One region of the Thiopseudomonas acetoxidans genome, then DNA from elsewhere that is predicted to be linked to it. Evidence: predicted binding sites of a transcription regulator. Region 1 holds the regulator's gene; the other holds the start of a gene.

What was found. The regulator FliA, encoded in region 1, starts transcription of late flagellar genes. The targets are predictions, from matches to a motif close to CTAAAGTTTNNNNNNNNNNNGCCGNTAA.
Region 2: a site for FliA is predicted at 8,486-8,513, ahead of flgM (flagellar biosynthesis anti-sigma factor FlgM). Genes of this name have one in related genera too.

What each region holds. Positions count from the first base shown of each region.
Region 1 covers NZ_JAUCDY010000003.1:224,598-235,774, reverse strand. The annotation lists gene flhF (flagellar biosynthesis GTPase FlhF) at 1-558, shown strand, start outside; gene QEZ41_RS04330 (MinD/ParA family protein) at 592-1,407, shown strand; gene QEZ41_RS04325 (RNA polymerase sigma factor FliA) at 1,428-2,159, shown strand; gene QEZ41_RS04320 (chemotaxis response regulator CheY) at 2,227-2,601, shown strand; gene QEZ41_RS04315 (protein phosphatase CheZ) at 2,621-3,406, shown strand; gene QEZ41_RS04310 (chemotaxis protein CheA) at 3,419-5,527, shown strand; gene QEZ41_RS04305 (protein-glutamate methylesterase/protein-glutamine glutaminase) at 5,572-6,711, shown strand; gene QEZ41_RS04300 (flagellar motor protein) at 6,711-7,451, shown strand; gene motD (flagellar motor protein MotD) at 7,454-8,203, shown strand; gene QEZ41_RS04290 (ParA family protein) at 8,316-9,125, shown strand; gene QEZ41_RS04285 (chemotaxis protein CheW) at 9,149-9,850, shown strand; gene QEZ41_RS04280 (chemotaxis protein CheW) at 9,947-10,426, shown strand; gene QEZ41_RS04275 (DUF2802 domain-containing protein) at 10,426-10,818, shown strand; gene QEZ41_RS04270 (Lpp/OprI family alanine-zipper lipoprotein) at 10,892-11,134, opposite strand.
Region 2 covers NZ_JAUCDY010000006.1:113,408-124,584, forward strand. The annotation lists gene pyrG (CTP synthase) at 1-1,479, shown strand, start outside; gene kdsA (3-deoxy-8-phosphooctulonate synthase) at 1,482-2,327, shown strand; gene eno (phosphopyruvate hydratase) at 2,351-3,640, shown strand; gene ftsB (cell division protein FtsB) at 3,708-3,989, shown strand; gene ispD (2-C-methyl-D-erythritol 4-phosphate cytidylyltransferase) at 3,993-4,709, shown strand; gene QEZ41_RS06690 (ABC transporter ATP-binding protein) at 4,702-6,498, shown strand; tRNA gene QEZ41_RS06695 (tRNA-Ala) at 6,567-6,642, shown strand; tRNA gene QEZ41_RS06700 (tRNA-Glu) at 6,692-6,767, shown strand; gene QEZ41_RS06705 (flagellar brake protein) at 6,853-7,599, opposite strand; gene QEZ41_RS06710 (flagella synthesis protein FlgN) at 7,641-8,108, opposite strand; gene flgM (flagellar biosynthesis anti-sigma factor FlgM) at 8,122-8,445, opposite strand; gene flgA (flagellar basal body P-ring formation chaperone FlgA) at 8,612-9,367, opposite strand; gene QEZ41_RS06725 (chemotaxis protein CheV) at 9,444-10,370, shown strand; gene QEZ41_RS06730 (CheR family methyltransferase) at 10,497-11,177, shown strand, end outside.

The DNA.
Region 1 (11,177 bases):
GTCAGCATGGACAGTTTCCGTATTGGCGCACAAGAACAGCTGAAAACTTTAGGCCGCATCTTAAATGTATCAGTAAGCCATGTAGAAGTGGGTCAATCCCTTGAGCAGGCACTGCATCCTTTGCAGAAAAAGCGTCTGGTTTTGATTGATACAGCAGGTTTGCCAGCACAAGATCCCATGTTGGCTATGCAGCTAGATAGTTTGGCAGCTCGAGGTGTTCAGGCGAAAAATTACTTGGTGTTGGCCGCAACCAGTCAAGCACAAGTGCTTAAAGCAGCGTGGCACGCTTACAAGCGCTGTGGCTTAGCAGGCTGCATTATAACGAAGTTGGATGAAGCCGTAAGTATGGGGGAGGCTCTTGGCATGGCTATTTGCCATAACCTTGCAGTAGCTTATACTACTGATGGCCCTAGGATTCCTGATGATATTCAGGCTTCGCGTAGCCATCAGTTAGTGAGTCGAGCTGTACGCATGCAAAACCCAGACGATCCGGGTGAGCAAGAAATGGCTGCAATGTATGCAACTTCTTATCAAGCAGCGGCTAGACAAGTCGGCTAAGCGGCACTAACTGAGATACAAGGTATTAAATAAATGACAAACAAACATTCTGTTCAAGTAGTGGCGGTTACTGGCGGCAAAGGCGGGGTGGGTAAAACCAACGTTTCGGTTAATCTATCCTTAGCTCTGGCTGATCTAGGGCGTCGTGTAGTGTTGTTGGATGCGGACTTTGGTTTGGCCAACGTGGACGTTTTATTGGGTCTTAATCCACAACGTACGTTGGCTGAAGTAATGGATGGTAAGTGCGATTTGCGTGATGTTTTGCTGCCTGGACCTGGTGGAATAAGAATTGTACCCGCTTCATCAGGTACTAAAAGTATGGTTGAAATGACGCCGCTACAGCATGCGGGTCTTATCCAAGCCTTTAGCGATATCGGCGATAGCATTGATATGTTGGTGATAGATACGGCAGCTGGAATTGGTGACTCAGTTACCAGCTTCGTGCGAGCAGCACAAGAAGTGATACTGGTGGTATGTGACGAGCCAACTTCTATTACCGATGCTTACGCGCTGATTAAACTACTCAGCCGTGATCATGGCATGACCCGTTTTCGTGTTTTGGCTAACATGGCACATAGCCCGCAAGAAGGCCGCAGCATCTATGCCAAGCTGGTAAATGTTACCGAACGATTCTTAGATGATGTTACACTGCAATACTTGGGTGCAATTCCCTATGATGAGACTGTACGCAAGGCAGCGCAAAGGCAGAAAGCCGTTTACCAAGCTTTCCCGCGGTCCAAGTGCGCTCTAGCTTACAAGTCAATAGCAGAGAAAGTAGATGGTTGGCCTTTGCCTGCTACACCGCGAGGGCATTTGGAGTTTTTTGTGGACCGTTTAGTGAGCCAATAATAAGGACGGGAATAATTGCAATGACAGTAGCCAAAGGTTTGCAAATGTATGCCACAGCGCAAGCTAGGGATGAACAAACATTGCTGGTTGAACAGCATGCTCCTTTGGTTAAGCGAATTGCTTACCACATGCTGGCCAGACTCCCAGCAAGCGTTCAAGTTGATGATCTGATTCAAGCAGGAATGATAGGTTTATTAGAAGCGGCCAAAAAATACGATTCTAGTAAGGGTGCAAGTTTTGAAACATTTGTTGGAATACGTATCCGCGGAGCGATGCTAGACGAGATGCGCAAAGGTGATTGGGTGCCTCGTTCTGTACATAGAAATACACGCATGGTGAGTGAAGCCGTAAGAAAAGTTGAGTCGCGTACAGGTAAAGACGCTCAAGACAAAGAGGTTGCGGCCGAATTAGATATGAGTCTAGAAGAGTATCACGCGATCTTGGCGGATACACAGGGCAGTAGATTATTTAGCTTCGATGGTTTGCAAGAAGATGGAGCACAGCCAGATTTACAAGTAAGTCATCGGGGGCCAGGTCGAGAAATTGAACAAGAAAAATTTAAACAAGCGCTGGCTCAAGCAATAGAAGGTCTGCCGGAACGTGAGCAATTAGTGCTTTCTTTGTATTACAGCGAAGAGTTGAATTTAAAAGAAATTGGGGTGGTGCTCGGGATTAGTGAATCACGAGTGAGCCAATTACACAGCCAGTGTGCAGCACGTCTTAGAGCGCGACTAGCAGAGTGGCATAGTTGAGATAATGCAAATATGGTTTTTGTTGTGTTCAGTATAGAGCTCTTTGGAGGTTGCCTTGGATAAAAACATGAAAATCCTCATTGTTGATGACTTTTCAACAATGCGCCGGATCATCAAGAACCTCTTGCGTGACCTAGGGTTTACCAATACAGCTGAAGCAGATGATGGTGCTACAGCACTACCCATGCTCCACAGCGGGGGATTTGATTTTTTGGTCACTGACTGGAATATGCCAATCATGTCGGGACTTGATCTTTTAAAGGCCGTACGTGCCGATGATAAGCTCAAGCATCTCCCCGTGTTGATGGTTACTGCTGAGGCTAAGCGCGATCAAATCATCGAAGCGGCTCAGGCTGGGGTAAATGGCTATGTAGTTAAACCCTTTACTGCGCAAGCACTGAAAGACAAAATCGAGAAGATTTTTGAGCGAGTTAATGGTTGATACGGTTAATGGAGCAACCATGACGGTAGATAAGTGTGCGGTAACTCAATTACAACAAGCGGTTCAACAAAATGCCGATGATTTGCAAGCGAGTCTTGCCGAGCAAAACTGGGAAGAGGCGGTGCGAGTTATTGGTAAAATTAACTTGGTGCGTGATCGGGCACTTTATGATGAGGTGGCCAAGTTAACCCGCGAATTACACGGTGCCTTGCTGGATCTGCAAGTTGATCCAAGCAGTCCTCATGCGGAAGAAATGTCGCAGATTACCGATGCGAATGAACGATTGAAGTATGTCGTCAAAATGACAGAAAAAGCAGCCAATGACACTATTGACTTGGTTGAGAAGAGCGCGCCATTTGCGAACTATATTAGCTACGAAGCACAAAGTTTGACGGTTGATTGGCGACGCTTTATGCAGCGCGACATGTCGGCGGCAGAGTTTAGGGAACTAGCCAAGCGGGTAGAAACATACTTAGAGCGCGGCTTGCATGATAGCGATGAGTTATCAAGTAACTTGAATGAGATTTTATTGGCGCAGTCCTTCCAAGACCTTACTGGGCAGGTCATCAAGCGAGTTTCTACGCTAATAACAGATATGGAAGAGAGCTTGCTGAAGCTGGTTGTTATGGCAAGCACTGTTGATCGCGTTGCCGGTATTGAACATTCACCCGAAGATTTAAGAAAAGCTATAGATAAACATAAAGCTATGATTATGGGTGAAGGTCCGCAAATACGTGCCGATAATGACGATGTAGTAGCTGATCAGGTTGATGTGGATGATTTGCTATCAAGTTTGGGACTTTAGGGGGCAAAATAAATGAGCTTTGAAGCCGATGAAGAGATCCTCCAAGACTTTCTCGTAGAAGCAGGTGAAATTCTAGAGCTGTTATCAGAACAACTGGTTGAACTAGAAAGCAGCCCTGATGACATGAATCTACTGAATGCTATCTTCCGTGGATTTCATACCGTAAAGGGTGGTGCGGGTTTTTTACAGTTAACCGAATTGGTTGATTGTTGCCATATTGCCGAAAACGTCTTCGATATTTTACGTAAAGGCGAACGCACGGTAACTCCAGAACTGATGGATGTGGTTCTACAGGCTCTAGATAGCGTTATTAGCATGTTTAATGAAGTGCGTGAAGGAGTTCAATTAACCCCAGCGCCGCCAGAGCTGTTAGCTGAATTAGCTCTATTAGCTGAGCCTGAGGGTGCAGCCGTTGAGGACAGCGTGGTTGCAGCACCTGAACAAGAGTACAGCGAAGATGATGCTGACGCAGAGTTTCAGCAAATGCTCGAAGCAGCTGGTCAGGAGGCTGATACTACTGTTCAAAATAATGACATTATAACGGACGATGAATTTGAAGCTTTACTCGATGAGTTGCAGGGGCCAGCAGCTACTAAGGCAGCGTCCAGCTCAGATGAAATAACGGATGATGAATTCGAGGATTTATTAGATCAGCTACATGGCTCAGGAAAGTTTCAAGTTGAAGCACCGGTAACCTCTAAGCCAGATCAGACACAGGCTGATACACCCGCAACGGTAGCGTCCGATAATATCAGTGATGACGAATTTGAGAATTTACTTGATCAGTTGCACGGCAAAGGCAAGTTTGACGTTGCGGTAACAAACACTGAGTCGGTCGAAGTTAAAGCCGCACCGGCTGACAAAACAACTCCCAAAAAAGCAGCGCCTTTGTCTGCCAAACCTGCCAAAGAAGCCGCTGCACCTGCCAATAAAGCGCCAGTCGCTCAACGCGTTGCTGCGGCTGAAGAAACAACAGTACGTGTTGATACCGCAAGACTCGATGACATTATGAATATGGTCGGCGAGCTAGTGTTGGTGCGTAACCGTTTGGTTCGCCTGGGTGTCGAAAGTGGCGATGAAGATATGGGTAAAGCAGTGGCTAACTTGGATGTGGTCACAGGTGATCTACAAACAGCGGTCATGAAAACCCGCATGCAACCCATCAAAAAAGTATTTGGCCGTTTCCCGCGCTTGGTACGTGACATGGCGCGCAGCCTCAAAAAAGATATCAGACTTGAGCTGATTGGTGAAGAAACTGACTTAGACAAAAACCTTGTTGAAGCACTGGCAGACCCACTGGTGCACTTGGTACGTAACTCTGTGGATCATGGTATTGAGATGCCTGATGAGCGCGAAGCAGCAGGTAAAAACCGTGAAGGTAAGGTTGTTCTTTCTGCGGCGCAGGAAGGGGACCATATCCTGTTGATGATTACTGATGACGGTAAAGGCATGGATGCTGACATTCTGCGCGCTAAAGCAGTAGAAAAGGGTATGTATGATAAAGACGCTGCTGATCGTTTAACTGAGTTTGAATGTTATAACCTGATTTTTGCACCTGGCTTCTCCACCAAGACTGAAATTTCAGACGTGTCTGGCCGCGGTGTGGGCATGGATGTGGTGAACACCAAAATAAACCAGCTTAACGGCAGCGTTAACGTGTATTCAAAGCTGGGAGAAGGCTCACAGGTTGTTATTAAGGTCCCTTTAACCCTTGCGATTATGCCTACGCTCATGGTGATGCTCAATGATCAGGCTTTTGCTTTCCCGTTAGTCAACGTCAATGAGATTTTTCACTTGGATTTATCTCGCACCAATGTGGTTGATGGTCAAGAAGTTGTCATTGTGCGTGATAAAGCCTTACCTTTGTTTTATTTAAAACGCTGGTTATTGCCTAAGTTAGCTCATGAAGAGCAAACAGAAGGGCATGTAGTAATTGTATCGATAGGTGATAAGCGTGTTGGTTTTGTAGTTGACCAGCTAGTGGGTCAAGAAGAAGTTGTAATTAAACCATTAAGTAAAATGCTGCACGGTACGCCAGGTATGTCTGGCGCTACAATCACGGGTGATGGCCGCATTGCACTTATTTTAGATGTACCAAGCCTTTTAAAGCATTATGCATAAAAATTAAGCAGGGTTTGGAATTTGCTATTGGATATGAGGAAGGCATGACGATTAAAGTATTGGTGGTGGATGACTCTGGTTTTTTTCGCCGCAGACTGACAGAAATTCTTTCCTCTGACCACGACTTTGAAGTGGTGGGCACAGCATCAAATGGACGAGAGGCCGTAGAAAAAGCTGTAGAGTTGCGCCCAGATGTGATTACCATGGATTATGAAATGCCGGTTATGGATGGCATCACTGCGGTCAAGCAAATCATGCAGCGCAGTCCAACACCAGTATTGATGTTTTCCTCGCTTACCCATGAAGGTGCACGAGTCACTTTAGATGCATTGGAAGCGGGGGCGGTTGATTATTTACCAAAAAATTTTGAGGATATCTCCCGCAATCCAGAACGCTTAAAGAAAATGCTGTGCGATAAGGTTCGTGCCGTATCACATACCAATAAACGTGCGTTGTCACGGCCAGCGCCAGTGACACCTGTGGCGAGCAAACCAGTAACAACTCGGGTTGCAGCAAAAGCTGAAGTGCCGCTCACGCCAAGAGAGGTGGCTAGACCGCCAGTGACGCGCCCGCTGACAACAGAGCCTAGCTCACCTGTTACCAAGTCCAAACCTAAAGCAAAAAATTACAAACTGGTTGCAATAGGTACGTCAACCGGTGGTCCTGTTGCCTTACAAAAAGTTTTAACCAGTTTGCCGGGTAACTTTCCTGCGCCTATAGTGTTGATTCAGCATATGCCGGCTGCCTTTACCAAAGCTTTTGCTGATCGGCTGGATAAACTTTGCCAAATAGACGTTAAAGAAGCTGAAGACGGCGATATGTTGCGCCCTGGCTTAGCCTTGTTAGCCCCGGGTGGAAAACAAATGATGATTGACCCGCGAGGCCAAGTAAGGATCTTGCCAGGCGATGAACGATTAAATTACAAGCCGAGCGTAGATGTTACTTTTGGATCTGCAGCAAAAGTTTTCAACGATAAAGTGCTGGCGGTTGTGCTGACTGGCATGGGCGCTGACGGACGTGAGGGTGCACGCATGCTAAAGGCTGCGGGCAGTCAGGTCTGGGCTCAGGATGAGGCAAGCTGTGTGATTTATGGTATGCCTATGGCTGTAGTCAAGGCCGACCTTGCCGATGCCATTTACTCTCTGGATGAGGTGGGACCAAACATCATTGAGGCATGTCTCTAATGGATATTCTTAGCCTAGTAGGTTTTGTTCTAGCTTGTGTGGCTATTGTAGGCGGAAACTACCTAGAAGGCGGGCATGTCAGCGCCTTAATGAATGCCCCAGCTGCCCTGATTGTGTTTGGTGGCACTATTGGTGCTGTGTTATTACAAACTCCCTTGCCGCACTTTATTCGCGGTCTAAAGCTCATGTCATGGGTTTTTTTCCCCCCTCAAATTGATTTGCAAAACGGCATTAACAGCGTAGTGGGCTGGAGCATGATAGCTCGTAAAGACGGGCTGTTAGGGCTTGAGTCCGTTGCGGAGTCAGAACCTGATCCCTATGCCCAAAAAGGTTTACGTCTTTTGGTGGACGGCGTGGAGCCAGAAGCTATTCGCAGCATTCTTGAAGTGGACCTCTACACTCAGGAAGACCGCGACTTGCAGGCCTCCAAAATCTATGAAGCGATGGGTGGTTACTCGCCTACGGTGGGTATTATCGGTGCAGTCATGGGTTTGATTCATGTAATGGGCAATCTAGCGGATCCTTCCCAATTAGGTAGTGGTATTGCTGTGGCTTTCGTCGCCACTATTTATGGTGTTGCTATAGCAAACTTATTTCTATTACCCGTGGCAGGTAAAATAAAATCTGTGGTCATACGTCACACACGCTATCGTGAAATGCTTTTAGAAGGGTTGCTGTCCATTGCTGATGGTGAAAACCCGCGCTCTATTGAAATCAAGCTGCAAGGCTTTATGGAATAGCCATGGCGCGTAGACGGCGACAGGAAGACCCCCCCAACCATGAGCGCTGGATGGTTTCTTATGCAGACTTTATAACACTGCTGTTTGCTTTCTTTGTCGTAATGTATTCCATTTCCTCGGTTAACGAAGGCAAATATAAGATTCTTTCTGACGCCTTAGATGGTGTTTTTAATCAGCAAGAACGCTCTATAAAACCCATTCCCGTCGGTGATGAACGAGTACGTGGTATTGAGGGTGGCAATAGTGATTTTGATGAGGCTGATGAGCGCGATCCGTTGGAAATGATTGCGGAAAATATTCAGGGTGAATTTGCTAACTTAATGGGTGACGGTCAGTTGCATATTCGTGCCAATGAGATGTGGCTTGAATTAGAACTAAGCTCAAGTTTGTTATTTCCAAGTGCAGATGCCATTCCTCATCAAGAGGCATTTGAAATCATTGAAAAAATCGCCAAGATTTTAGCGCCTTATGAAAACCCTGTTCAGGTCGAAGGGTTTACTGATAACTTACCCATCAATACCAAAGCCTATCCTACAAACTGGGAATTATCGGCTCATCGTGCTGCTAGCATTGTAAGAATGTTAGCCATGGACGGAGTAAAACCAAGTCGTCTAGCCGCCGTTGGTTATGGTGAGCATCATCCTATAGCCAGTAACGCGACAGCCGAGGGTCGTGCTCGAAACAGACGGGTTGTCTTAATCATTTCACGCAATACCGAAGGGCGCCATGAGCCCGTTCGAGCAAGAGACTAGCAAAGCTGGCATACTGATTGCATTATAAAGCTCAACGTTAACCTGTTTTACAGATAGTCAAAAAGCCGTCGTTTGTTTTAAGTAGTAACAAGATGTGCGGTGGGAGAGTCTAATGAAGGTTTGGGCTGTAGCAAATCAAAAAGGTGGGGTAGGTAAAACCACCACAACAGTCGCTTTGGCAGGGCTGCTAGCCGATGCTGGAAGGCGTGTTCTAGTGGTTGATCTGGATCCGCATGGCTCACTAACCAGTTATTTTGGCTATGATCCTGACACCATTGAATACAGTTGCTATGACTTGTTTGCGCATGGCGGAAAAGTCCCTGCTGATCTGCCCGATCGTATTCGAGTAACAACCAGCCATAAAAATATTGACTTATTCCCCTCAAGTACAGCTGTGGCCGTATTAGAGCGCCAGTCGCTAGGGCAGGACGGTATGGGTTTGGTGTTGGCCAAGTCTTTAGCGCTGTTATGGGATGAGTATGATTTTGCCATTTTGGATAATCCGCCCTTGTTAGGTATTTTGATGGTGAATGCGTTGGCTGCCAGCGAACATTTAATCATTCCGGTACAAACTGAGCATTTGGCGATAAAAGGTTTAGAGCGCATGGTGAGTACCATCAATATGGTAAATCGCTCACGTAAAGAAAAATTGCCCTATACCATTGTACCCACTATGTTTGATCGGCGGACACAGGCATCTTTATCAACGCTACGCAATCTGCGCAGCAATTATGCAGAGCATTTATGGCATGCGTTTATTCCCATTGATACCAAGTTAAGAGATGCCAGTCAGGCGGGCGTTGTACCGTCCAACTACGATAAAAAAAGTCATTCTGTTTTGGCATACAGATCATTATTAAAATTTTTACTTAGTCAAAGCATAAGCCGCAGTCAAGAACGTCAAGGGCAAAAGCTCGCTTAGGTAATCATAGATAGGTTGCTATGATGAAAACGAACAAATCACAAACAGCGTTACAGAATTATTTAGATGGCTTGTTACAAGAGGCTGAAATTGAACAATTCAATGAGCCTAAGCCAGTGATGCTTGAAGAAAAGCCGCTGGCACCGATATTACTGCCAACTTTTACCACGCCAAAAATTGTTGTTGAACAGCAGGTTGAAACTAAGATTGATATTGAGATGCAGCCAGAGCTGCAGCCGGTTGCAGATGAAAAGCCAGCTTGGTCGCAACAGCCTTTTGAGTGCTTATTGTTTGATGTGGCAGGGCTAACGCTAGCCGTCCCACTCATTTGCTTGGGCAGCATTTATCAACTCAGCGAAGATGATATCACGCCGATATTTGCTCAGCCCGAGTGGTTTATTGGTATTATGTCCACCCCGGCCGGCAACTTAAAAGTATTGGATACAGCACGTTGGGTTATGCCGGAGCGCTATAATCCTGAACTTAGAAAAGACTTTAGCTTTGTAATATCTATCGACGGACATGAGTGGGGCTTAGCGGTAAACCAAGTGCGTAACTCCATCTTGTTGCGTCCAGATGAAGTTAAGTGGCGTTTAAAACGCGGCCAGCGTGCTTGGCTTGCTGGTACGGTTATTGAGCATATGTGCGCGCTGCTAGATGTTGAGGCCTTAGCCAAACTTATTACTGATAAAGATAAACGTGTAACGGTCGATAAGTCTCTATAGTTAAAAGTAAAATTGAGAATTTCTATATAAGCTGTAAGCTTCAGGTTTTCTCGTAAAATATTTTGAGCAACTCTGCCTAGATTGAGGTTAAAAACGATGAAGAATTCATCTGCACAAAGCTCTGATGACCCAGTGTTACAGTGGGTTACTTTTCGTCTAGATGATGAAACCTATGGCATCAACGTAATGCAGGTGCAAGAGGTTTTACGTTACAGTGAAATTGCCCCAGTTCCGGGTGCGCCAAGCTACGTGTTAGGCATTATTAACTTGCGCGGTAACGTAGTTACAGTGATAGATACGCGTCAACGCTTTGGTTTGCCCTCAGCAGAAATCACGGATAACACGCGTATTGTGATTATTGAGGCTGATAAGCAGGTTGTAGGCATTTTGGTGGATAGCGTTGCCGAAGTGGTTTACTTGCGTGAGTCTGAAATAGAAACTGCACCTAATGTGGGTAATGACGAAGCCGCTAAGTTTATTCAGGGTGTTTGTAATAAAAACGGTGAACTGTTAATTCTGGTTGAACTCGAGAAAATGATGTCCGAGCAAGAGTGGGCTGAACTGGATGGTTTTTAATGCAATACGGGCTTCTGGCAATAGCAATCCTGTTAATACTGTTATTGGTCGGTGTTTGTTTTGTATTGTTGCGTAAAATACGCAACATACATGAAGAACTTGATTTTCTAGAGCAAAGTATAGAGCAGCAAGTCAAGGCGCTAAGCCGCAGATTAGATAACTATTTAACAGGCAGCATTCAGATGGGGGAAGAGCTGCATAACCTGCGCCAGCAGGTAGCACCTTTGCCTGAGAAGCTTATGCAGATGGAGCAGCGAGATCCAAGCAGCCTGTCTTTTATAGAGGCCGCGCGCTTGGTATCTCTTGGGGCAACAACAGAAGATTTACAGCAGGCCTGCGGGCTATCGCACGCTGAAGCGGAACTGCTGAAGCGAATGCATCAGAAGAACTAATAAAGGATGTATTAATTGAATAACAGTCATAAAAAAAGCCGACCCTAGAGTCGGCTTTTTTGCTAACACAATATTACTTGCGGCTAGCTTTTTCTAACATACGCAGTGCGCGCTCGTTAGCTTCGTCAGCAGTTTGCTGTGCACGCTGAGCAGCAGCCAAAGCTTCGCTAGCTTTGTTGTATGCTTCGTCAGCACGTGCTTGTGCGCTTGCTGCAGTGTTTTCGATAGCAGTTACTTGCTCGCTAGAAACGCCAGCACAACCAACAGTCAAAGCACCAGCTAAGGCTAAAGCAGAAAGTTTAAGGATGTTTTTCATTTTTTTCCCCTGAGAAAATCAGTTTGCTAAGAAACAATCCGTC
Region 2 (11,177 bases), on a different contig from region 1:
ATGAGCCCGTTCCAACACGGTGAGGTGTTCGTCACCCATGATGGCGCAGAAACCGACTTGGACTTAGGTCACTACGAACGTTTTGTGCGCACCACGATGACGCAAAACAACAACTTCACCACTGGGCGCGTGTATGAAGAAGTAATTCGTCGTGAGCGTCGCGGTGATTATCTGGGGGCGACCATTCAGGTGATTCCACACATCACCGATGAAATTAAGCGCCGTATTATTAAAGGCGCGGGTGACGCGGATATCGCCATGGTGGAAATTGGCGGTACGGTGGGTGACATCGAATCCCAACCATTTTTAGAAGCCATTCGCCAGTTGCGCGTTGAAGTGGGTGCTAAGCGTGCCATGCTCATGCATCTGACGTTGGTGCCTTATATCGCCACCGCCGGCGAAACCAAAACCAAGCCGACACAGCACTCGGTCAAAGAGTTACGCTCCATCGGCTTGCAGCCAGATATTTTGGTGTGCCGTTCAGAAGTGGTGCTAGATATCTCCTCGCGTCGCAAAATCGCCTTGTTTACCAACGTTGAAGAGCGGGCGGTAATTAGCCTGCAAGACGTCGACACCATTTATAAAATCCCCGGGATTTTGCACAGCCAGGGCGTGGATGATTACGTGCTGGAACGTTTTGGGCTAGAAGCGCAGAGTGCTGATCTGAGCGAGTGGGATGTGGTGATTCAGGCCAAACTCAATCCAAAGCATGAAGTCACCATTGCGATGGTGGGTAAATACATGGAGCTGTTGGATGCCTATAAGTCGTTGATTGAAGCGATGAATCATGCGGGTATTCATGCAGAAACCAAAGTTAACTTCCGCTACATTGACTCTGAAGACATTGAAACCCAAGGCACGCAGGTGCTTGAGGGTGTGGATGCGATTCTGGTGCCGGGCGGTTTTGGCTTGCGCGGCGTGGAAGGTAAGATTAAAACCGTTCAGTATGCGCGTGAACAGGGCATCCCTTATTTAGGGATTTGCTTAGGCATGCAGGTGGTAGTGATTGAGTACGCTCGCAATGTTTTAGGTTGGCAAGGGGCTAACTCAACCGAATTCGATAAAGAAACGGATTACCCGGTCGTGGGTTTGATTTCTGAGTGGCAGACAGCCAGTGGTGCTGTCCAGCGCCGTACTGAAAACGATGAGTTGGGAGCCAGCATGCGTTTGGGGGCTCAAATATGCCGCTTAGAAAAAGGCAGTTTGTTACAGCAGAGCTATGGCAAAACCGAGATCCAAGAGCGTCATCGCCATCGCTATGAAGTGAATAATACATTGCTAGAGCCGTTACAAGAGGCAGGCTTGAAAGTTACAGCTTGGTCAGAAGACGGTAACCTGGTTGAGGCGGTCGAAGTACCGAATCATCCTTGGTTTGTGGCCTGTCAGTTCCATCCAGAATTTACCTCAACTCCACGTGATGGGCACCCGTTGTTTAGCCGGTTTGTGCAGGCAGCATTAACCCATCAAGGAGAAAAATAAGCATGACGCAAAAAACGATTCGTGTTGCTGATATCGATATCGCCAACGACAAGCCTTTTGTTTTATTTGGCGGTATTAATGTGCTGGAGTCGCGTGATTTAGCCATGCGCGCCTGTGAAGAATACGTGCGCGTGACCGACATGCTCGGTATTCCTTATGTATTCAAAGCCAGCTTCGATAAAGCCAACCGCTCTTCTATCAACTCGTTTCGCGGGCCGGGCTTAGACGAAGGCTTGAAGATTTTTGAGGAAGTCAAAAAGACCTTCAACGTGCCAGTGATTACAGATGTGCATGAGCCTTATCAGGCGCAGCCCGTAGCCGAAGTTTGCGACATTATTCAACTGCCAGCGTTTTTGTCCCGTCAAACCGATTTGGTCGTGGCGATGGCGAAAACCGGCGCAGTCATCAATATCAAGAAGGCCCAGTTTTTAGCTCCCCATGAAATGCGCCATATTCTGAGCAAGTGCGAAGAAGCCGGTAACAACCAGCTGATTCTATGCGAGCGCGGTAGCGCCTTTGGTTACAACAACCTCGTGGTGGATATGCTGGGTTTTGGCATCATGAAAAAATTTAACTACCCCGTATTTTTCGATGTCACCCACTCGTTACAAACCCCAGGCGGACGTGCAGACTCCGCAGGTGGGCGTCGTGCGCAAGTCACTGATTTGGCGAAAGCCGGTATGAGTCAGGGCTTAGCAGGACTGTTTTTAGAGGCGCACCCAGATCCGGATAACGCTAAGTGCGATGGTCCCTGTGCGCTGCGTTTAGATAAGCTTGAACCCTTTTTAGCTCAGCTCAAACAGCTGGATGATTTAATTAAAAGTTTCTCGGTAATTGAAACTGCTTAATTTTTGATGGAGTAACCCAACCCATGGCAAAGATTGTTGACATCAAAGGACGTGAAGTTCTGGACTCGCGCGGCAACCCTACAGTGGAAGCCGATGTTATTTTGGATAATGGCATTATTGGCAGTGCTTGCGCGCCCTCGGGTGCCTCGACGGGCTCGCGCGAAGCGTTAGAGCTGCGCGATGGCGACAAGTCTCGCTACATGGGCAAAGGCGTACTTAAAGCCGTTGCCAACGTCAATGGTCCTATCCGTGAAGCATTGCTGGGTAAAGACGCTACCGATCAGCAAGGCTTAGACCGCATCATGATTGCACTGGACGGCACGAACAACAAAGCCACATTGGGGGCGAACGCTATTTTGGCGGTATCACTGGCCGCTGCTAAAGCTGCTGCACAAGCCAAAGGTATGCCGTTGTATGCGCACATTGCTGAGCTTAATGGCACGCCGGGGCAGTACAGCATGCCGGTGCCGATGATGAACATCATTAACGGCGGTGAGCACGCGGATAACAACGTCGATATCCAAGAGTTTATGATTCAACCGGTGGGTGCGAAAACCTTCTCGCAAGCTTTGCGTATCGGTACAGAAGTCTTTCATCACTTGAAAGCGGTACTGCAGGCGCGTGGCTTAAGCACGGCCGTGGGTGACGAGGGTGGCTTTGCGCCCAATCTTGAGTCTAACGAAGCAGCTTTAACCGTGATTGCTGAAGCGATTGCCAATGCCGGTTACAAGCTAGGCGAAGACATTACCTTAGCGTTGGACTGCGCGGCGACCGAGTTCTATAAAGACGGAGTGTACGATTTAGCGGGTGAAGGCAAGAAGTTTGATGCTCAAGGTTTTACTGATTACTTGGCTGGCTTAACCGAGCGCTTTCCAATTATTTCTATTGAAGATGGTATGGATGAGTCGGATTGGGACGGTTGGAAGCTGCTCACCGATAAAATCGGCGAGAAAATCCAGCTGGTTGGTGATGATCTCTTTGTCACCAACACCAGCATTTTCAAGCAGGGCATTGAATCGAAAACCGCTAACTCTATTCTGATTAAATTTAACCAGATTGGCACACTGACCGAGACGCTGGAAGCTATTCAAATGGCTAAGGCAGCAGGTTATACCGCAGTGATTTCCCATCGCAGCGGCGAAACTGAAGATGCCACCATTGCTGACTTGGCCGTAGGCACAGCAGCGGGGCAGATTAAAACCGGTTCGCTCTGCCGTTCCGACCGCGTAGCCAAGTACAACCAACTGTTACGCATTGAGGAACAGTTGGCCGATAAGGCTGTCTATCGTGGACGTGCTGAGTTTCGCGGTTAATACTACAACTAAGCACTAAACATAAGGGCAGCATTGGGCTGCCCTTTTCCTTTGTAATGACTGAACGATGAAAAGACCTTCACTTTGGCTTACCGCTATCTTGCTGATTATGCTGCTGACGCTGCAGTATAGGTATTGGTTTGGCGATGGTGGAGTAACGCACCGCATAGAATTAGAGCGGCAAATTCAAGTGCAGCGTAACGAGAATGAGCGCCTGCAAGCACGTAACCGCATGATGGAAGCCGAGGTAATGGAATTAAAGCAGGGTATGGAAACCGTTGAAGAGCGTGCGCGGCATGAGTTGGGTATGGTGAAGCAGGGTGAAACGCTTTACCTGTTGCTGGAGTAGTCTGTGAAGTTTTGGCTTGTAATTCCTGCGGCTGGCATTGGTAGTCGGATGGCTAGCGATAGACCTAAGCAATACCTGCAGGTGGCAGGGAAAACGATTTTAGAACATACCCTAGATATTTTTTTGCCGCATCCACAATTACAGGGTGCAGCAGTAGCTGTGGCAGAGCATGACTCATATTGGCCGGATTTACCGTTGGTTCAGCACCCATTGGTTCGGCAGGTTGTCGGCGGGCAGGAACGTGCTGACTCAGTGCTGAATGCCTTGCGTGTGCTGCCAAACTTAGGTGCGCAGCCGTGCGATTGGGTGTTGGTGCATGATGCGGCTAGACCTATGTTGCAGCGCACGGATTTAGACAGGCTTCTATCCACTTTAAAGTATGATGCTGTCGGCGGGCTATTGGCCTATCCAGCGCGCGATACTTTAAAGTTGGCTGATGCACAGCAGCGCAGCCAGCAAACCTTGCAGCGTGAACACATCTGGCACGCGTTAACTCCACAAATGTTTCCTCTGCAGTTGCTTAGCGATGCGCTTGAACAAGCTTTAGCGGCAGGCGTAGCAATTACCGATGAGGCGTCAGCAGTAGAGTGGGCTGGCTTTAAACCTAGGCTGGTAGTTGGGCGCAGTGATAATCTTAAAATCACTTACCCGGAAGACTTGCAGCTGTTAGCAGCAGTTCACGAACCCACTGGGTTGGTTGACGGTGTGATTGATGTCTGATGTAAAGCAAAAGCAAAGTTTAAGCTGGCGTTATATTCGTCAGCTTGCTTGGCAGAATAAACAAAAAATACTCTTTGCTAATGTTTTAGCGTTATTCGCGACGCTAACCAGTGTGCCCATACCTTTGTTGTTACCGTTATTGGTCGATGAAGTATTGCTAAAGCAGCCCGGCAAAGCGGTGGCCTTTATGCAGAACTTGTTGCCAGAGAGCTGGGTGCAGCCCGTTGGTTTTATCGGGTTTTTACTCTTGGTAACTCTGGTACTGCGACTGAGCTCGCTGGCTTTTAATGTGCTACAAAGTCGGCTTTTTACTGAGCTATCGAAGGACATTATTTATAAACTCAGGCTGCTGCTGCTGGGTCGCTTGCAACGTATTTCTTTGTCAGAGTATGAAAGCCTTGGCAGCGGCTCGGTAGCTACAAACCTGGTAACAGATTTGGATACGCTGGATGCCTTTATCGGGGAGACACTGAGCCGCTTTATCGTAGCTTTACTTACGCTCACGGGCACAGCCACTATATTGCTGTGGATGCATTGGCAGTTGGCGCTATTTATTTTGCTGCTTAATCCAGTTGTGGTTTTGGCTACAGTTAAGCTCGGTAAGAAAATCAAGCACCTTAAAAAACAAGAAAACGATAACACAGCGCACTTTACCCAAGCCTTAACTGAAACCCTTGATGCCATTCATGAGGTGCGTGCGGGGAGTCATCAGCACTATTTCTTTTCTCGTTTACGTCTACGTGCTAAGAATGCTCGCGACTCGGCTATCGCCAGTAAGTGGAAAACCGAAACAGCGATGCGTTCAAGTGGCTTGATGTTTCAGTTTGGTATCGACGTGTTTCGCTCCGTGGCGATGCTAACCGTGTTGTTTTCTGATTTATCGATTGGTCAGATGCTTGCTGTGTTTAGTTACCTGTGGTTTATGATTGGTCCTGTTGAACAGCTACTGAATTTACAATATGCGCTCTATGGCGCTAATGGTGCGATGCAGCGGATTAATCAGTTGTTAGCGCGGCAAGATGAAGCGCAATATCCCACCCAGATTAACCCATTCACGCATAAGAAAACCGTAGCCGTAGAAGTGCAGGATCTGCATTTTTCCTACCGACAGGAGCCAATTCTTAATGGCCTGAGCTTCTCAGTAGCACCGGGTGAGAAAGTCGCCATTGTAGGTGTGAGTGGGGGTGGAAAAAGTACCTTAGTGCAACTGTTGTTGGGTCTTTATCGCCCCAGTCGAGGTACGATTTTTTATGATAACGTGCCCATTGAGCAGGTTGGTATACAGACTGTGCGCGAGCATGTGGCAGTGGTACTACAGAATCCAGCGTTGTTTAACGATAGTGTGCGAGAAAACGTGCTGCTAGGTCGTACGGGTGATGATGAGGCCTGTTGGCAGGCGCTAGCAGTGGCGCAGCTGGATGAGTTTGTCAGGCAACTGCCAAACGGTTTAGACACCATTATTGGTCGTGCAGGTGTGCGTCTGTCGGGCGGACAGAAACAGCGTTTAGCTATCGCGCGTATGGTGTTAGCTGATCCCTGTGTGGTGATTCTGGATGAGGCTACTTCCGCTCTGGATAGCCAGACCGAGCAGGGCGTGCATCAGGCATTACAAAGCTTTTTGGCTGGGCGTACGACGCTTATAATTGCGCACCGTTTAAGTGCTGTACGACAGGCCGATAGGATATTAGTGCTTTCTGAGGGGCGCGTTGTTGAGCAGGGCGATCACCAAGCTTTGTTGGCGCAAGGGGGCGTTTATGCTGAACTCTACGGCCGTCTACAAGCTAAATAATCTTTATTGTTAAGAAAGGTTTGACAATAAAGTCGGACTTGCTTATCATGCGCCCCGTCCAATGAGTTGGGGCTATAGCTCAGCTGGGAGAGCGCTTGCATGGCATGCAAGAGGTCCACGGTTCGATCCCGTGTAGCTCCACCAATTCAAACTAGCCTATTGATGTGTTTAGTCAGTAGGAGTCAAGGGTTACGTCCCCTTCGTCTAGTGGCCTAGGACACCGCCCTTTCACGGCGGTAACAGGGGTTCGAGTCCCCTAGGGGACGCCACTATTCTTTTAGCATTAAAAGAAAGTAAATAAAAAGCCTGCGCTTTACTAAAAGCGCAGGCTTTTTTGTTTCTGTCTTTTCAGGTTTAAAACAACTCGCCGCCTTCATCGCGACGCGCTTCACGCTGTAGCTGGTATACATAGCGTTCAATGTTGCGCTGAGTAACGCCATCAACCTGATGAAAGCGCAGGCCAACTTTGGTAATGTCCTTCTCTTCTATTACTTGTACATGGCGTGCTTCAACGCTGAGAGTCAATGAGCCATGCGGCATAATTAGGCTAGAGCTCTCGTAAAGCTGGCCGGCTTTCAAGTGGGTGTTGGCAGAGTCTATATGCACCTTACAGCCTGTAGCGGAGATATCCAGTAAGCGCCCGCTAACTGGGGTAGCCAAGGCGTTGCCAGCGAGGGTAATGCTGGCGGGCTGGTCAGGGATTACATTGGCGCGAAATGTTCCTCGGCGCTGATGGTGGCGCATTTCTTCGGGAAACTTAAACCATAAGCATGGATGGCCGTTGATGGTGGCGGCTATGCCTGTTTGGTGATGCGACCAGTTGATACGCACGCCATCTATATGAGCTTCAACATGAAACTCCTCGCCGTTTTGCAGGAAGCGTAGCGCGGTGTTCGGCACAAATTCATCAAGCGCTAATGAAGCGTTTTCGCGGTCAACAGCAACGATATAGCTAAGATAGCGTTGTTCACGACCAGGGAACCGGATTTTTAAAGGCAGGTTGTTATTCAGGAGGGTGCGTAAGTTACCGTTAATTTCTGCTGGAGTTGTTAATATTTTAGGTGGTTGCGGGCCGCTACCTTCATCAAACAATGTAGACACGAACTAATAACCCTAATGGTGTATAAAAAATAACCGTCTAACTAGGCGCTGGTAAAAGTGCGCCGAGTATTTTTGTAGGCGGTGCTGCCGGATTTGTCATACAGCGAAGGCTCGTTGCTACCGCGAATAATGTTAAGCGCCGAGCCAACACTGATTTGGTTGGCACGTATTAACCGGCCGTTGCGCAAATTGGCCGTTTGACACTGTTCGATCAGGTCATTGAGCGTGTTGTGTTGCTGTAACAGTTTAGCAGAGTGTGGGGAGTTTTGAGCAAATTGTTGGAAACCGTTCATGTCTGCTGTCAGACCATTACGTTGTAACAGGTTGCTGCGCTCTTTGGCGTTTTGGTTGAGGCTTACCAGTAACGGCTGTTTACTATCAAGCAGTGCTTGCAGCTGTTCGAGTTTGCGTTCGTTTAGCGCAGAAAACTCCTGCTCCAGAATCGCGAGGAGTTCTGTGCAGGAGTGTATATCAGTGTTTAGCAGTTCTAATATTCTAGTGTCTGGCATGGCTTATAAAAAGTTATAGTAGTGCTTCGAAAGCAAGAATTTTATTGGCTGTAGCGGCACTATCGACTTTATAGCTGCCATCGTCAATAGTCTGCTTAAGCGCTTGCACTTTGTCGTGATTTATATCAGGCACGTGCTTGAGTTTGTCGTTGATGGATTGTAACTCAAGCGCGCTTTGGCTTAGTTTTACAGACTCGCCAAGATTTTTAGCTGGCGCTGAGGAGTCCGCCTGAGCTGCGTTGGGTGCTGAGTTGTCGCTCAAGCCCGCTTTAGCGGGCGGAGCGTTGTTCTTAGTAAGATTTTGCGTGCTGTTTGCACGATTAAATTCGATAGCCATGATAAACCTCTAACTGCTGAGTATTAGAACACTAGTTTAACTATCGGCGGCATCAGAATAAACTTTAGAGCAATGCATGAAAAAGGCTTTTCAGCCGTAAGCGATGGTGTCGAGACTATGATTGATTTTGGTTTACAGGTGCAGAGTATAGCGGTTTTAATGCAGATTACATAGCGACTTCTACTTGGCCGGGAGCGACCACCCGTGCATGAATGACGCGTTGTGAGCGGGTGTTGAGTACCCGTATTTGTTCGCCTATAGCGCCATCAGACAGGGCTTCGCCTGGCATGCGCACGCGTACTCTGCCACTCATTGCGGAAATAATAACCTGGTCACCACGTTTTACGGCTGCAGGCTGACGTAGCTGGTTGGGTGAAATGACTTGATCATGCTGTAGAGCACGGGTGGTTAAACTGCCAATAACGCTATCCAGGCTGAGTAAATAACCTTGCTTAAGATTGCCGACATCACGCTCAGCCAAGGAGATGTCATTGGTCTGAATAATGCTGTTACGTTTTATGGGGCGGGTCGCTACCACCACGTCACGGTACAGGTTGACTTGTGCCGGTACAAAAATTGACCAGGGTGCGCTGCCCTCGCAACGAATGCGTAGGGTAACTCTACCGACCGGTTGCTGCGGGTTTTCTAATGAAGCACTGAGTGGTTGATCGCAGGCGGCCATCCGTAGACGATTGTCTAAACGGCCAATGCTTACCTCGTAACGTGCTTTTATATCGCTATTGCTTAAATAATTTTTGGTTTCTTGTTCAAGAAAGGATTGGGCGGTGTCGATAATCTGATCAATGCTCGTGCCGGCCGCAGCAAAATTGGTTAAAAATAGGCTAAAGCAGAACAAAAAAAACTTGCTTGGCAGGTTTCGTTCGGCCATTGTGTGTCGGGATAATGTCATTTGGATGTTCATAAGAATTATTAAAGCAAAAAACAGACCGGCTGGCGAGAAAGAAACCGGGGTCTGAGCTGTTATTTTGGAGTTTGCAATGGCTGGTGTTTTAGACTCAGTAAACCAAAGAACCCAATTGGTGGGACAAAACAGATTAGAGTTGTTGCTGTTCAGGCTATCAGGTTCTCAGCTGTATGGTGTGAATGTGTTTAAAGTGCGCGAGGTTTTGCAATGTCCTAGCTTAACCATTATACCGCATTCAAATCCTATGGTGCGTGGCGTGGCTACGGTTCGTGGCAACACGGTTCCAGTGATTGATTTAGCCTTGGCAACAGGTAAGCATGAGAAAACAAAGCTGGAAGACAGTTTTGTCATCGTCACTGAATACAACACGAAAACGCAGGGCTTTTTGGTCTGTGCGGTTGAGCGCATTGTTAACCTAAACTGGGAGGAAATTCTTCCGCCACCTGCAGGTACTGGTCGTGAGCATTATTTAACTGCAGTGACTCATGTTGAGGGTGAGTTGGTTGAAATTCTTGATGTCGAGAAGATTTTGGCCGAGGTTGTGCCGGGCAAAGAGGATATTTCAGAGGGCGTGCTTAATGATGATATTCGTAGTCAAGCAGCGAGTAAAAAAATCCTCATCGTTGATGACTCCCTAGTAGCGCGCAAACAGCTGATGCGCGTGCTGCAAGATGTAGGAGTGCAAATCATTGCGTTAAGTGATGGGCGTGCTGCTTTGAATTACTTAACTGATATGATGGAAGAGGGGCTTAATCCAGCACAAGAGTTGCTGATGTTGATCTCGGATATTGAGATGCCAGTTATGGATGGTTATACCTTAACCTCCGAAATTCGTAACAATCCCAGGCTGAAAGATTTATATGTGTTACTGCATACTTCGCTTTCTGGTGTGTTTAATCAGGCGATGGTGGAGAAAGTAGGAGCAGATGATTTTTTGCCAAAGTTTAAGCCGGACGGATTGGCTGATAGCGTTATAAAGCGTCTTAAACAAAAAGGTTAGGGTTTTTGGGTGCTTGGTTTGTTGCCGGGCTGTTCTTAAATAAGCGCAGACACCTTATATTCGAGCACCTAGAGTAATACTGGGCTATAATTGAACAATTGATTTTGATAGTAAGGCGTTATTATAGTGTCACTCACACTCTCAGACTTTCATCTATTTCGGGACTACTTGGAAAAGCAGTCCGGGATTTTGCTCGGTGACAATAAGCAGTATTTGGTCAGTAGTCGTCTGAAAAAAATACTCGAACAAGAGCGCATTCAATCGTTAAGTGAGCTTGTACGCCGCATGCAGGCCAACCCACGTGGAGCGCTGCATACTCAGGTAATTGATGCCATGACGACCAACGAAACACTTTGGTTTCGTGATACCTACCCCTATGAAGTAATGAAAAACAGGGTTTTACCTGAACTGGTTGCAAAGTATCCTAATCAACGCTTAAGAATTTGGTCAGCGGCTTGCTCTTCGGGTCAAGAACCTTACTCCTTGGCTATGATTTTAGATGAATATGAGCGCACGGCTTTTGGTCAGTTGCGTGCCGGTGTGCAAATTATAGCCACTGAGCTGTCCAGCACTATGCTGGAGGCGAGCAAGCAGGGCGAATACGATGCCTTAGCTATTGCGCGCGGGTTGTCACCTGAAAGGCTGCAGCGTTATTTTGATAAGGTGGGCACAGGTGGCCGTTGGAAAATAAAAGATTTCATTAAACAGAAAGTCGAGTTTCGGCAAATTAACCTGTTAGAAAGCTATTCCGCGCTGGGTAAGTTTGATGTGGTTTTTTGTCGTAACGTATTAATTTATTTTTCTGCA